3 regions of the Pseudomonas sp. HY13-MNA-CIBAN-0226 genome follow, and region 2 is predicted to be linked to each of the others. Evidence: riboswitches for the same ligand, from Rfam matches in the RefSeq annotation. Region 2 holds a riboswitch; each other region holds the start of a gene.
The links. Region 2 has a riboswitch for cobalamin ahead of cobW (cobalamin biosynthesis protein CobW). Riboswitches for the same ligand answer to the same signal wherever they lie in the genome.
Positions count from the first base shown of each region.

Region 1 (5,140 bases), on a different contig from region 2:
CGATTCACAGACCAGGCGCACCGCGAAAACGCAGGATCTGCGCCCCGTCAAACGGATCAATCAGGTAATGCGCCTGCACGCCGAATGTGTCTTGCAGGCGCTTGGGCGTGAGCACTTCCACGGGGGCGCCCAGCGCCACCAGTCGACCGCGTTCGAGCACGGCCAGGCGGTCACAGGTGAGTGCCTGGTTGAGATCGTGCAGGGCGATCACCGTGGTGACGGGCAGGGCATGCACCACCTGCAAAATCGACAGCTGATGCTGGATGTCCAGGTGATTGGTGGGCTCATCCAGCAGCAGGATTTGCGGCCGCTGGGCCAGGGCGCGAGCGATATGCACGCGTTGGCGCTCCCCGCCGGAGAGGCTGCGCCAGGTGCGGTTTTTCAAGTGCGCGGCATCGACGTCAACCAACGCCTGCTCGACAATGTGTGCGTCTTCCCGGGACCACGGGCGCAACGCTGACAGCCAGGGGGTTCGCCCCAGGGCAACGGCGTCGAGCACACGGATGGCATCATCGGTGGTCGCCTGCTGTTCAACCACCGCCAGGATTTGCGCAATCGTTCGCCGCGGCAGCTTGCCCAGGCGTGTGCCGCCCAGGAACACTTCGCCCCGGGACGGCTCGCGTACCCCGGCGAGCAACTTGAGCAAGGTCGATTTACCAGAGCCATTGGGCCCGACGATGCCCAGCGTTTCCCCGCGTTGAATGTGCAGATCGATGTCGTGCAACAACTGCACCTCGCGGACATCGAACCCCAGCCCGGCGCAGCTCAATACCAACGCTTCGCCGCTCATCGGGCATTCCTCCGCCCGACCAGGATCAACGCAAACACCGGTGCGCCCACCAGAGCGGTGATGACCCCGACCGGAATCACCTGGCCCTTGATCAACGTCCTCGACAACACATCTGCCGCGATCAGGAACAGCGCGCCACCCAGCGCGCTGGCAGGCAGCAAGCGGGCGTGACGGGTGCCCAGCAACAGGCGCACGGCATGGGGAATGACCAGCCCGACAAAACCGATGGAGCCGACGATCGACACCATTACGGCCGTCACCAGCGCCGCGCTGCCCACCAATATGAACTGCACCCGGCGCACCGGGATACCAAGGGAGGCTGCGGAATCGACCCCGAACGTGAACGCGTCCAGCGCCCGCCGGTGCCACAGGCACACCGCCAGGCCAAGCAGGGCCACGGGCACCGATAACCACACCGACGGCCAGCGCACGCCACTGAGATTGCCCAGCAGCCAGAACAGGATGCCGCGAGCCTGTTCGGCACTGGCGGACTTGGTGATCAGGAACGCCGTCAGCGCGTTGAACAGTTGCGAGCCGGCAATGCCGGCCAGGATGATCTGCCCGGTGCCGCTGGACGATCCGCTGACCCGCGCCAGCAAAATCACCAGCACGAAGGCTGCGACAGCCCCGGCGAAAGCGCCGACGGATAACGAAATGGCCCCCGCGCCCAGCCCCAGCAACGCTACCAGAACCGCCCCTGTGGAAGCCCCGGCGGAGATACCCAGCAGGTAGGGATCGGCGAGTGGATTGCGCAGCAGTGATTGCAGGATCACCCCACAGGTGGCCAGGCCTGCACCGCAAGCCGCGGCCACCAGTGCCCGGGTCAGGCGGTAGTTCCAGACGATGCCTTCGTCGATCGGGTCGAGCACATGACCGGCTGCCCACAATTTGTTGGCCAATACCTGGAACACCACGCCCGGCTCGATCGGCGTTTCACCAATGGCCACGCCGGCGATCACCGCCAGCAGCAGTGTGACGAAGGCCAGCAGCGTGCGAATCAGCGTCCCGGTCATTTCGGCAAGTCGTAGCCGTTGATGGCGGTGGCCAGTGTTTCCAGGCCATCGAACATCCGCAGGCTGGCCTGCATCGCCATGGCGTCGAGGATGATGATGCGATTGTTTTTCACCGCGTCCATGTTGCGCGTGACCGGGTCACTGCGCAGGAAGGCCAGTTTCTTTTCGTGGTCGTCAGCCGGGAAGCGGCGCCGATCCATACGGGCAATCACCAGGAATGTCGGGTTGGCCTTGGCAATGGTTTCCCAGCCCACCGTTGGCCATTCTTCGTCGGACTGCACCACGTTGCGCACGCCCAGGGTGTTGAGCATGAAATCGGGAATGCCCTTGTGGCCGGCAACATAGGGGTCGATATCCAGGCTGGCGCTGGAGAACCAGAACAGCGCGCTGGTGTGCTTCAGGTCCTTGTTTTGCACCATGGCAATGGACTTCGCCAGGCTGGCCTTGAGCTCGGCGTTCAACTTCTCGCCACGCTCCTGCACATCGAAGATTGCCGCCAGCTGGCTGACGCTCTTGTACAGGCTGTCGATGCGAAACGCTTCGAGCCGCGTGCCGTCGGCGCCCACCAGGTTGTCCTTGGCTTCGCAGTCGGAAGGCATCAGGTAGGTGGGAATCTGCAACTCATGGAATTGTTCGCGGGTGCCGACTGCGCCTTGCGGGCCGACCATCCACTCCAGTTCCACTGCCACCAGCTGTGGCCGCTTGCCAATCACCGCCTCGAAGCTCGGCTCGTTGTCAGCCAGGCGCGGCACCTTGTCGTTCTCGGTCTTGTAGCGGCCCAGCACGTCGTTGAACCACAGCGAGGTGCCCACCAGCCGGTTGCTCAATCCCATGGCATAGAGCATTTCCGTGCCGGCCTGGCCGATGGTTACTGCTCGGCTCGGCGCCTGCTGGAACGTCAGCGTGCTGCCGCAGTTCTCCACGGTCAGGGGGTATTGCGTCGGTGCCGCCTGGGCGAGGGCGCAAAGACCCAGGCCCGTGCAGAGGGTGGCGAAGCGGGGCAGCAGCATGGGGCGATCTCCAGTTGAACCGTAAACGGAGCAGGGCAATACGGTCTGGAAACACATCATCGAACGCTGCCGCAAATGCAGTGCACTGCTGGTCACCAAGATGACCCGCGCGCCAAGGATGTCCTTCCCGGACACCCCGCCGGTTAGTGATTTGCTTGGCCGGCAGGTCTCCTGACTGGTGCGTCATCACCTGGCTCCGGCCTTCCCGGGAGCGATCCCAGTGGCAGTCGTGGAGCAGGCTCAGCACCTACAGTTGCGGGGGCAGTTCCGTTTGATGCTGCGCGAGCATCACGGATTCCCTATTAATCCCATGTGGAAACCGGCGGCGGCATGGTAGTCGATCCGGCTGCCCTTGGGGAACCCGCGTGCCCGATTCCCGCAGGCGCTGCGTAGGAGCTGCGTAGGAGCTGTCGAGTGCAACGAGGCTGCGATCTCTTGATCTTGCCTTTGCGCTAATCTCAGCAATCCAGCAATCCAGCAATCCAGCAATCCAGCAACAGCCCACTCCACCCCAGGAGCCCAGCCATGTTCAGCCACATTATCCTAGGCGCCCGCGATCTCGCCGCCATGACCACCTTCTACGACACGATCCTCCAACCCCTGGGCCTGGAGCGCATGCCCGACGAAAACGATGGCGGCCCACCGGGCTCGGGCTGGCAGTATCCGGGCAAGAGCTGGCCACAGTTCTTCATCCAGTTGCCCTACAACGGGTTACCGGCGAACTGGGGTAATGGCACCCAGGTCAGCTTTGCCTGCCGCTCGCGCGAGCAGGTGCAGGCCGCCTGGTCAGCGGCCATCGCCACAGGCGCGACGGATGAGGGCGCCCCCGGGATACGCGCGCATTACTCACCGGATTATTTCGGCGCCTATTGCAGGGATCCGGAGGGCAACAAATTGTGCTTTGTGCATGCGGATGGGTTGGAGTGAGAAGGCGTCAGTGCAGCCAACACAAGACGTCTAGTGCACCGCTACCTGCCGGCGCTCCCCCATCGGCGACAGACCAAAATAGCGGCTGTAGCACTTGGAGAAATGTGCCGGTGAAACGAAGCCGCACGCCAGGGCGACATCGCGGACCTGCGCCTCGCTACGCAGCAGCAACTGCCGGGCCCGGGACAGGCGCAGTTCCAGGTAGTACTGACTGGGTGTGCGCTTGAGGTGTTTGTGAAACAGTCGCTCCAGTTGCCGCACCGACACCTCGTTCAAGCGCGCCAGTTCTTCCAGCCCCAACGGCTCCTCGATGTTGGCTTCCATGATCGCCACAATCTGGCTGAGCTTGGGCTGGGAGGTGCCGAGCTTCTGCCGCAGCGGCACGCGCTGGCGTTCCTGGGCGCCTCGGGCGCGATCACACAACAGCAGTTCCGCGGCATGGGCGGCGATGTCCCGCCCGCCAGGTTCGCGAGCGATCAACTGCAACGTCATGTCCATGGCCGCCACTCCGCCGGAGCAGGTGTAGCGGTCGCGATCGAGTTCGAACAACTGGTTGGAAATGACGATCCCGGGAAAGCGCTCGCTCAGCGCCTCGTAGTCCTCCCAGTGGATCGTGCAGCGGTAACCCTTGAGCAGGTCAGCCCGGGCGAGCAAGTGGCTGCCGGTGCAGATGCCGCCCAAGGGCACCTGCAGATGCGCCAGTTTGCGCAGCCAGCCGAGCAACGGTCGGCTGCTGTGATTGGACACGATCGGGTTGGAGCCCACCACAAACAACATGTCGAGTTTCGGTGCGTCTTCGATCGAGTAATCGGGCAGGATGCGCATGCCGTTGCTGGCGGTGACCGGCTCCAGGCTGGCGGCGATGATCAGGGTGCGGTACATCGGCTGGCGGGCGGCCATGTTGGCCATGCGCAAGGTTTCCACGGCGGAGGCGAAGCCGATGGTGGTGAAGTTCTGGATGACCAGAAAACCCACGGTTTTCACTGGCCGTTGTTCGTAGGCAGACATGGACCATCCTCTTGTTCTGCGCTTGTACAAATAAAAAACCGGCCAGTTTCGTGGTGCGAAAGCGGCCGGAAAGAGGTGAGCGGGGGGCAGCTTGACGCTGTTTGACCTCAGGCGTTGCGGGTTTCAGCAGGTGCTGGCGCAGGACGTTTCCTGGAGTTGAAAATCGCGCCCATGCACACGATGGACAGGGTCAGCGCACCGGTCGCCAGCACTTCCATGCGGTGCTGCGGCAGAATCAGCATGACGGTCAGGATGCTCAGAATGCACAAAATCACCAGGTAGCTGAGCCACGGGTAGAACCACATCTTGAAGACGATCGGGTGTCCCGAGGCGTTCATCTTGCGGCGCAATATCAGCTGCGACACGGCAATCGCCAGGTACACCAGCAAGGC
Region 1 is NZ_JBEOPS010000020.1:125,427-130,566, reverse strand. It holds gene AAEZ05_RS30845 (nitrilase-related carbon-nitrogen hydrolase) at 1-111, shown strand, start outside; gene AAEZ05_RS21600 (ABC transporter ATP-binding protein) at 5-790, opposite strand; gene AAEZ05_RS21595 (FecCD family ABC transporter permease) at 787-1,803, opposite strand; gene AAEZ05_RS21590 (ABC transporter substrate-binding protein) at 1,800-2,813, opposite strand; cobalamin riboswitch at 2,958-3,152, opposite strand; gene AAEZ05_RS21585 (VOC family protein) at 3,339-3,740, shown strand; gene cahR (transcriptional regulator CahA) at 3,771-4,748, opposite strand; gene gabP (GABA permease) at 4,856-5,140, opposite strand, start outside.
Region 1: linked by a shared signal. The riboswitch ahead of AAEZ05_RS21590 (ABC transporter substrate-binding protein) and the one ahead of cobW (cobalamin biosynthesis protein CobW) in region 2 are both predicted to bind cobalamin.

Region 2 (5,140 bases):
TATTCTTGGGGCCTGTACAGATGCGCATGCCCCGCACGATACAGCGAAGACTCGCTGAACTGATCACTGCCCAACACCCGACCCACCAGAATCAGCGCTGTACGCCGGAAACCCTTGGCTTCCACCTTCCCGGCAATATCTGCCAAAGTCCCCACCACCCAATCCTGGTCCGGCCAGCTCGCCCGGTGAATCACCGCGATCGGGCAATCGGCACCGTAATGCGGGGTTAATTCGAGGACGATCTTGTGCAGGTGGCTGACCCCCAGATGGATCGCCATGGTCGCGCCATGTTGTGCCAGGCTGGCCAGTTCTTCACCGGCCGGCATCGCCGTCTTGTCGGCGTAGCGGGTCAGTATCACGCTCTGGGAAACGTCCGGCAGGGTCAATTCAGCACCCAACAGCGCGGCACAGGCTGCCGTGGCCGTCACCCCGGGAATGATCTCAAAAGGGATACCCAGCTCGCGCAGGTGGCGAATCTGCTCGCCGATGGCGCCATACAGGCTCGGATCGCCGGAATGCACCCGCGCCACATCCTGGCCCTTGGCGTGGGCAGCCTTGATCAGTTCGATGATCTGTTCCAGGTGCAATTCGGCACTGTTGACCACCTGTTCAGCATGATGGCCTTCGAGCACGGCGGCGGGCACCAGCGAGCCGGCGTAAATGATGACGGCGCAGCTGCGAATCAGGCGCTGGCCTTTGACGGTGATCAGTTCCGGGTCGCCGGGGCCGGCGCCGATGAAGTAAACGGTCATCGTCGTATCCTGTGAAAAAGCGACATGGGCAGGCTTCAGATGAAGATTGCTCATGATCAGGCATGGGATTATCGGGGATTCTAAACGGCGCGGGCCAATGCGAGGGTGGCCTGGGCGTATTTTTGTCGTGAAATCAAGAGTATTGCCGGGGTGCGGGCTAACTGTTCGGCCAGGGCGAGGGCAGCGCTTTCAGCGATTCCATAGCAGCCGGTACGTTCGAAAGCGATGTCCGAGTGATGGCTGAGCTGGCCCTGATACCTGGCCAGTGCCTCACTGCTGAAAAACTGCACCTCAAGCCCAAGCTGGACGCCGAGCTCAATCAGGCCTGGCTCTTCTCGCTTGAGGTCAATGCTCGCCAGGGCACTGATCTGCTCGAGCTCGATAGAGTGGGCCTGCAGCGCCTGGTCCAGCAGCGCCCGCAGCGTGCTGAGAGGGCAGCCACGCTGGCAGCCAAGGCCGACGACCAGCGTCGGCACTTTGCCAGCTTGGGTCATGCCGGGTATTGATCAGGATTTTTGCGCCGGAACAGCCAGGCGCTGATCAGGCCCAGTGCCAGCCAGAACGCCACGTTGGTCAACTGTGAGGCAATCTTGAACTGGGTTTCCAATGCCTCTGGCGCGAGCATCGAATGCACCTGGGGTTGTGGTGCTCCGATCACGTGTGGCACGGCCAGGATCGCCACGCCAAGGACCTTCATCAGCCAGTGACGGCTGAAGACGATCAACGCAATACCGACCGCTGTGGAAGCGGCTGTACCCATCCACCAGATCTGCCGTTGAGTCAGGTCCGCCGCTGCAGTGCCCGGCAATTCAGGGGGCAGGCCGAGGGTTGGCGCCAGGACGAAGGTCGCGTAGCCGGCCAGGCCCCAGAGCAGGCCCTGGGACGTGCGAGTTGGCGCGCGCAGGGTGTAGAGGCCGGCCAGCATCAGCGCGAAACCCACGGCGACTACCAGGTTGCCGCCAGTGGTCGACAGCAGGCGCTGCCAACCGTTTTCCGGTTCCCAGGCTTCAGCGTCGTGGCTGTGCGCTGCGGTAGCGCCGGCTGCGTGTTCGTGGATTTGAACCGTGGCAGGTTCGGATTGTTCGTAGGTTTCCGCCTGCAGAATCAGCGGAGAGACCCAGAGGCTTTGCAGCAGGGTCAGCAGCAGGGCGGCCAGCAACCCGGTAAAACCTGCGGTTTGCGCGATACGCTTGATCATCTGGGCAGGTCTCAGTGGCACGGGAACGCGGAGCTGTGACGGGTATCGTGCGCCGCGTTGTGCACCGCCTCAATGTGCGAGAAACCGGCGAAATACACCAGGCCGGCGCCCAGGATCGACGCGAAAACAGCGGCGGTCAGGCGTTGGGTCAGGGTCGTGGTACTGCTGGTGGTACGGCTACCGGTGGTGCTGATGGTCGACATGGCGCTTCCCTCTGGTCTGTCAGCGGGGTTATGGAGCGCATGGAAAACTCCTGCGAACGGGCACGCCGAAGCTCAAACAGCGCCCGCCCACCGCGGGTTTGTTGGTCAGCGAACCTGATGTTCGCCATGCGTTGCGGGCCGGTCTCCGGGCTCGCGAGGGGTGCGGGCTTGCGCCTGTACCTGCAAGAGTCGCCTTCCCATGCCGTACTGCTGGCACAGTGGATCTGACTCTTCGCTCGCTTACCGTTGCGGGGGCAGCACCGGACTGACATGAGCTTCTAGTAAAGCACATGATTCACCGGTTTCCCGTTTCACCCTGTGAAGGGCACCCGTAACAAGTTGCGTAGGAGAGCATGAGGCGGGGTTTGGCGTCAATTGGCAGAGGTTCTCAATTGGGGGTCGGCCCCGGTAGGAGCTGCCGGAGGCTGCGATCTTTTGATCTGGCTGTTTGACAGACACAATCAACTGATCGCAACCTTCGGCAGCTCCTGCAGGGGATAGCGTTTACCGCAGGAGCATTGACCCGCCCCGATACCATGCGTAGCCTTGCGCTTTCGAGGTTCTTCGGCGTTGGCCGAAGCTAAGAAGGGAACGCGGTCAATGCCGCGGCTGCCCCCGCAACTGTGAACGGTGATGTTCGCTGCCACGCCACTGCAAGCCCTGTACAACGGGTTCGCGGGAAGGCGCAGCGAATGCCAGGCTGCATGCCCGGCACGCCGTCAGCCAGGAGACCTGCCTCGATACAGATTCTCACTACAACCGGGCGGGGTGATCCGGTGGCGAACTCTCCCGCGCGCGCTTCAGTCGCAGCGATTGTCGTCCCGTATGCCCGCCACCTTGCCAAAGGGCATCCGATGAAAACACTGGCCAAACTTCCCGTCACCATCGTTACCGGCTTCCTTGGCTCGGGCAAGACCACCTTGCTGCGGCACATGCTCGACAACGCCCAGGGCCGGCGCATCGCGGTCATCGTCAACGAATTTGGCGAACTGGGTATCGATGGCGAAATCCTCAAGCAGTGCTCCATCGGTTGCACTGAAGAAGAAGCCAGCGGCCGCGTCTATGAACTGGCCAACGGATGCCTGTGCTGCACCGTCCAGGAAGAGTTCTTCCCGGTGATGCGCGAGTTGGTGGCCCGTCGCGCCGACCTCGACCACATCCTGATTGAAACCTCCGGGCTGGCCCTGCCCAAGCCCCTGGTGCAAGCCTTCCAGTGGCCGGAAATCCGCAGCGCCTGCACCGTCGACGCCGTGATCACCGTGGTCGACAGTCCGGCCGTGGCGGCGGGCACCTTTGCTGCGTTCCCTGACCAGGTTGACGCCCAGCGCAAACTCGACCCGAACCTGGATCACGAATCGCCACTGCACGAACTGTTCGCCGACCAGTTGGCCAGCGCCGACCTGGTCATCCTCAACAAGGCCGACCTGATCAGCCCGCAAGACCTGGCCCGGGTGCGCCTGGAAGTCGCCGAGGAACTGCCGCCGGCGGTCAAGGTCATCGAAGCCAGTAGCGGTCGTGTGCCCCTGGACGTGCTGATTGGCCTGGGTGCCGGTTCCGAAGAACACATCGACAGCCGTCACAGCCATCACGATCATCACCACGAAGGTGAAGACGATCACGATCACGACGCCTTCGATTCGATCTCCATCGAACTGCCCCAGGCGGATGAAAGCCTGCTGCTGGACGCCCTGACGCAACTGGTAGTCAAGCACGGCATCCTTCGGGTCAAGGGTTTCGCAGCTATTGCGAACAAACCGATGCGCCTGCTGATCCAAGGCGTGGGCACGCGTTTCGACAAGCATTTCGACCGTCAGTGGGGCGCCGATGAAGCGCGCACCACCCGCCTGGTGCTGATCGGCCAGGAGCTGGACGCCGCCCAACTCGAAGCACAACTGCGCGCCGCGCTCAGCGTATAAGCCATGCACCTGCTCAGGACCCAGCCCGGCGGTTTCGTTTCGGATGACAATATTGCCGATCTTGGACAGACCCCTGCTGAGCTGGTGATCCTGTGCAGCGGCGACTCCAGCCTGGCGTTGCTCGCCGAAGCCGCGCAACAGTTGCCCGACGACTATCCAAGCGTGCGCCTGGCCAACCCGATGCAGGTGCAGAATCATGCCTCGGTCGACCTGTATGTCGATGAAGTGCTACGCCATGCCAAGGTGATTCTGATCTCGCTGCACGGCGGCATCGCCTATTGGCGTTATGGCGTCGAGCGCCTGGTGCAATTGTCCGAACGTGGCGTGCAACTGATTCTGGTGCCAGGCGATGACCGTCCCGACCCGGAACTCAGCGACCTCAGTACCGTGGGCGCCGAAGACCGCGACCGGCTCTGGCAGTTTCTACGCCAGGGCGGTCTGGGCAATGCCCTGGATTTCTTTCGCTGCCTGGCCAGTCGTTGGCTGGAACGCGACTACCCCTGGGCGGAGCCGCAGGCTTTGCCGCGCACGGCGATCTACCATCCGCAGCGAAGCCCAGCTGTACTAGCCGATTGGCAAGCCGACTGGCAGGCCGGGCAGCCCGTGGCCGCCGTGCTGTTTTATCGCTCGCACCTGCAGGCGGCCAATACCGCCTTCATCGATATTTTCTGCCAGCGCCTGCAGGCGGCTGGGTTGAACCCGCTGCCGATTGCCGTGGCCAGCCTGAAAGAACCCGGCTGCCTGGCGGTGGTCGAGGACTGGCTGGACGAAGTCAGCGCCTCGGTAATTCTCAACACTACCGGCTTTGCCCAGTCGAGTCCCGAAGCGCCGCATATCCGGCCGTTTCGCCGCAATATTCCGGTGATCCAGGCCATTTGCGCCCAGGATAACGAGGCCGGTTGGCAAGCCAGCGACCAGGGTCTCGGCCCGCGGGACCTGGCCATGCACATTGCGCTGCCGGAACTGGACGGGCGGATCATCAGCCGACCGATCAGCTTCAAGGACCTGGCGTGGCGCAGCGAGCGCAGCCAGTCGGACGTGGTGTGCTACCGCGCGCAGCCCGAACGAATG
Region 2 is NZ_JBEOPS010000004.1:254,967-260,106, reverse strand. It holds gene cobM (precorrin-4 C(11)-methyltransferase) at 1-752, opposite strand, end outside; gene AAEZ05_RS06570 (cobalamin biosynthesis protein) at 833-1,246, opposite strand; gene AAEZ05_RS06565 (CbtA family protein) at 1,243-1,950, opposite strand; gene AAEZ05_RS06560 (CbtB domain-containing protein) at 1,962-2,153, opposite strand; cobalamin riboswitch at 2,273-2,501, opposite strand; cobalamin riboswitch at 2,694-2,907, shown strand; gene cobW (cobalamin biosynthesis protein CobW) at 3,008-4,069, shown strand; gene cobN (cobaltochelatase subunit CobN) at 4,073-5,140, shown strand, end outside.

Region 3 (5,140 bases), on a different contig from region 2:
CGGCGCCGGATAAAATTCCTGCACCGGCCCCAGGCACAACACCGCCATCGGTTTTGCTCCCGGCGGCATGCCCAGCAGATCGGCCAGGGCTTGCGGCTCGAATAGCGAAACCCAGCCCATGCCCAGCCCTTCGGCACGGGACGCCAGCCACAGGTTCTGGATGGCGCAGGACAACGAGGCGATGTCCATTTCCGGCAAGGTGCGCCGGCCGAAGATGTGGCGTTCGCGATCATCCATCAGCGCGGCGACCAGCACTTCGGCGCAGTCGTTGATGCCTTCGACTTTGAGCTTCATGAATTCGTCAGTGCGCTCGCCCAGGGCTTCGGCGGTACGGATCCGCTCTTCTTCCACCAGGCCCTGGATTTGAGCGCGCACAGTGCGATCGCTGATGCGCAGGAACCGCCAAGGCTGCATCAGGCCGACACTGGGGGCCTGGTGCGCGGCTTCGAGCAGGCGCCGCAGCAGCTCGGGCTCGACAGTGCCACCGCTGAAGTGGCGCATGTCGCGGCGTTCGGCGATGGCACGGTAGACCGCGTCGCGTTCGGCCTGACTGAATGTGGCGTCGGTCATGGCCTTTTCGCGAGCAAGGCGCCCTCTCGGTCAGGCAAAAACAGTGCAGCCACCGCCACCGGATTCGACGGAAAATAAAAGTGCACATAAGAAGCCGTCATCCGCCCCTGACGATAAACCGCCTCCGCCCCACGTCCGCCATTCGGGCTCAGCCCACGGGCAATCGGTGCCAGCTCGGTGCTGGTCAGCGAGTGATGGTAGGTATGCCCACGTAACGCGCCCTCAGGCAGTTCCACCACCTGCAAGGCCAATGCAGCCAGGCGCTTTTGCATGACCGCATCTCCGGCCAGCAACCCCACCAGTTCGGCACGCGTGCCGTCGACGTCGGTCAACGAATCGAGCAGATAAAGCATCCCGCCGCACTCGGCCAGCAACGGTTTGCCCGCGCCATGGTGCGCGCGGATCGCCGCCAGCATCGAGGTATTGCCTGCCAACGCCGCATGGTGCAATTCCGGGTAACCGCCTGGCAGGTAAAGGCTGTCCGCCTCGGGCAAACTGGCATCACGAATAGGCGAGAAAAACCGCAACTCGGCGCCCATCGCCCGCAACAGGTCCAGGCTCGCACCGTAGGTAAATGCGAAGGCCTCATCACGGGCCACGGCGATACGTACGCCCGCGAGCAAGGGTTCGGCAACAACCAGATCAGGCGCGGCAAATTCCACCGCCGGGGGCAACGCTACCTCGCAACTGCTGGCCAAGGCGTTCGCCGCGGCATCCAGACGCAGGTCGAGGTCGTTCAATTCGCTGGCCTGCACCAGGCCGAGGTGACGACTGGGCAGCTCGATCCCGGTCTCCCGGGACAACGCGCCATACCAGCGCAACCCCTCAGTCAGGCTTCCTTCAAGCAACTGCGCATGGCGCAAGGTGCCCACGCGATTGGCCAGCACCCCGGCAAACGGCAAATCCGCCTGATAGCGCGCCAGCCCCAGAGCCAGGGCGCCAAAGGTCTGCGCCATGGCGGTGCCGTCGATCACCGCCAGCACCGGCACGCCAAAATGCCGCGCAAGGTCGGCACTGGAAGGCGTGCCGTCGAACAGCCCCATGACCCCTTCGATCAGGATCAGGTCCGCCTCGCCAGCGGCCTCCCACAAGAGGCGTCGACTGTCCTGCTCGCCGACCATCCACATGTCCAGTTGATAGACCGGCGCACCGCTGGCGCGCTCAAGGATCATCGGGTCGAGAAAGTCCGGGCCGCACTTGAACACGCGCACCTTGCGTCCCTGGTTGCGATGCAACCTGGCCAGCGCAGCGGTCACGGTGGTCTTGCCCTGACCGGAAGCCGGCGCTGCAATCAATACCGCCGGGCAACAGCGAGGCTGACTCACAATTCGACGCCTTTTTGCGCCTTGATCCCGGCCTGGAACGCGTGCTTGACCACGCCCATCTCGGTCACGGTGTCGGCCAGTTCAATCATCTCCGGCTTGGCACCGCGACCGGTCACCACCACGTGCTGCATGGGCGGACGAGCCTGCAAGTCACTGAGCACCTGATCGAGATCGAGATAACCGTGCTTGAGCGCGATGTTCAATTCATCCAGTACCACCAGGCCGATCGAGGGGTCACGCAGCAGTTCACGGGACACTGCCCACGCCGCTTCGGCGGCGGCGATATCGCGCTGGCGATCCTGGGTTTCCCAGGTGAAGCCTTCGCCCATCACATGAAACCGCACCTGCTCCGGGAAGCGTCGGAAAAACAACTCTTCGCCGGTGCTGTTGCGGCCCTTGATGAACTGCACCACACCGCACTGCATGCCATGGCCCATGGATCGCGCGAGCATGCCGAATGCCGAGCTGCTTTTGCCCTTGCCATTGCCGGTGAGCACCAGCAGCAAGCCGCATTCATTCGGCGAGTTGGCGATGCGTTCGTCGATCACGGCTTTTTTGCGCAACATGCGCGCCAGGTGACGTTCGTCACGATCGGGGGTATCAGTCATGGGGAAGCTCTCCGTTGGGGCTGGATAACGGCGGGCAGGCACAAGAATAGACGGCAAGAAGCCTGGCATCGCCCACCGTGATGCCGCTGGATGGATCAGGCCGGTCTCCGGGCTCATGAGCGGCTGATAGCCTGACTGCGCGCCTTCCCATCTCGATTGCTCGACACAGTGGCACAAGGCGCAGTCTTCACTCATTTACCGTTGCGGGGGCAGCGCCGGGATCATGATCAGTCTTTGCTCGAAAGCGACCACTCACCGGCTTCCCTGTTTCACCCTGTCGACGACGTCACAGGGCACCTGAAACAAGCCGCGAAGGTTAGAGGGTTGGGGGTGGAGCGTCAATTAAAGTCCGGCCTGCGGTGCTGAATTGATTTACCCCCGTTGAACCATCGCGCATTTGCGCTTCTCTACTAAACAGGTCAATGCATTCATAGGGAAGGTCAGCATGCGCAAGCCCCAGCTCGTTTTCGTCATCGCCCTCGCCGGAGGACTCGCCGCTTGCGGTGAAACTTCCAGCCTGCAAGTCTCTGACGGCACCGGTCCGTCACCCAAATTGCCAGAACCGAACAAGACCCTGATACCGACGGTGAACATCGCCCCGGCCATCGGCTGGCCGGACGGTACCAAGCCGACCGCTGCCGCCGGCACCCAGGTGGCCGCTTTCGCCGAAAGCCTCGACCACCCGCGCTGGCTGTATGTGCTGCCCAACGGTGATGTGCTGGTGGCTGAAACCAACGCCCCGCCAAAACCCGAGGATGGCAAAGGCATCAAGGGCTGGGTCATGAAAAAAGTCATGGGCCGCGCCGGTGCGGGCGTGCCCAGCCCGAACCGCATCACGCTGCTGCGGGACAAGGACCATGACGGCGTCGCCGAGACCCGCACGGTGTTTCTGGAGAATCTCAACTCGCCGTTTGGCATGACCCTGGTGGGCAACGACTTGTATGTCGCGGACACCGATCGGTTGCTGCGCTTCAACTATGAAAGCGGCGATACGACGATCAAGTCTCAGCCAATCAAGGTGGTCGACCTGCCGGGCGGTACGCTGAATCACCACTGGACCAAAAACGTCATTGCCAGCAAGGACGGCAGCAAGCTGTACGTCACGGTAGGATCGAACAGCAACGTCGCGGAAAACGGCATGGACCAGGAAGAAGGCCGCGCAGCTATCTGGGAAGTGGATCGTGCCACCGGCAATCACCGCATCTTCGCCTCCGGCCTGCGCAACCCGAACGGCATGGCCTGGGAACCCCAGACCGGCGCCCTGTGGACCGCTGTCAACGAACGTGACGAAATCGGCAGCGACCTGGTGCCGGACTACATCACATCGGTCAAGGACGGGGCGTTTTACGGCTGGCCTTACAGCTACTACGGCCAGCACGTGGATGTGCGCGTCGAGCCCCAGAATCCGGACCTGGTCGCCAAGGCCATTGCCCCTGATTACGCGGTCGGCCCCCATACCGCCTCTCTCGGCCTGACCTTCGCCGAAGGCAATACCTTGCCAGCGCAGTTCAAGGAAGGCGTTTTCATTGGCCAGCACGGTTCGTGGAACCGCAAACCGCACAGCGGCTACAAAGTGATCTTCGTGCCGTTCAACGCCGGCAAACCGACCGGGCAACCGATCGATGTGCTGAGCGGTTTCCTCAACGACGAGGAAAAAGCCATGGGCCGGCCGGTGGGTGTGGTGATCGATCAGCAGGGGGATTTGCTGGTGGCAGATGATGTAGGGAACAAGGTGTGGCGGGTATCGGCTACTCAGTAACGCTGCACGCCGAAACCTGTAGGGGCCGGCTTGCCGGCTCCTACGGATTGCGTGCCAGATGTTCCGGCTGCAACACGCGCTTGGCACTCAGATACGCTTTTTGCCAATAGGCCTTGGACAGGCTGTCCAGCTTGACCGTCCCACCCGTGGCAGGCGCATGCACAAAGCGCCCTTCGCCGACATAAATCCCGGCATGACTGACCTGGGAACCGCCATTGGTGGCGAAGAAAATCAGGTCGCCCGTCTGCAACCCTTCCTTGCCCACACTGGCCGCCTGCATCCCGATCATCTCGCGGGTCGTGCGCGGCAGCGTGATACCGGCGACATCGCGGTACACATAGCCGATCAGCCCACTGCAATCAAAACCGGCGTCTGGCGTATTGCCGCCCCAGCGGTAAGGCGTACCCACCAGACCCAGGGCGCGAAACAACACGTCTTCGGCTTCAGGGGAAAAGGGTTGGGCAGGACCAAAAACCAGGGGGGCGCGAATCACCGGTGCCGGAGCTGGCGGCGGAGTGCGGCTGGCACAGGCGCTGAGCAGCGCTGCGGCGATCAAGAGTACAAGGCGGGCCGACGTCTTCATATACAGAACACCCTGATCTGGCTGCGGCTGTTTCCACCGGAAGGGCAGAAAAGAAAACCGCCGGCGCAGTGCGCAGGCGGTCAGCCATCAATAATAGATCAGGATTCTAGACGCTATACAGCAAACTTCAAGTAAGACTTTAAGTTCACCTTACAAACTGTAGGTTTACTTGCGAGCAGTGACGATGGTCGGCGCCATCGCGAGTGCTCGCTTGGCCTCAATGAAGGTCTTGCTCCAGTAGCTGTCACCCAGGCTATCGACCCGGACACCACCGCTACGGCGGCTGCTGGAGTGG
Region 3 is NZ_JBEOPS010000031.1:27,678-32,817, forward strand. It holds gene bluB (5,6-dimethylbenzimidazole synthase) at 1-570, opposite strand, end outside; gene AAEZ05_RS26445 (cobyrinic acid a,c-diamide synthase CobB) at 567-1,895, opposite strand; gene cobO (cob(I)yrinic acid a,c-diamide adenosyltransferase) at 1,892-2,503, opposite strand; cobalamin riboswitch at 2,585-2,819, opposite strand; gene AAEZ05_RS26455 (PQQ-dependent sugar dehydrogenase) at 2,949-4,262, shown strand; gene AAEZ05_RS26460 (C40 family peptidase) at 4,303-4,845, opposite strand; gene AAEZ05_RS26465 (C40 family peptidase) at 5,011-5,140, opposite strand, start outside.
Region 3: linked by a shared signal. The riboswitch ahead of cobO (cob(I)yrinic acid a,c-diamide adenosyltransferase) and the one ahead of cobW (cobalamin biosynthesis protein CobW) in region 2 are both predicted to bind cobalamin.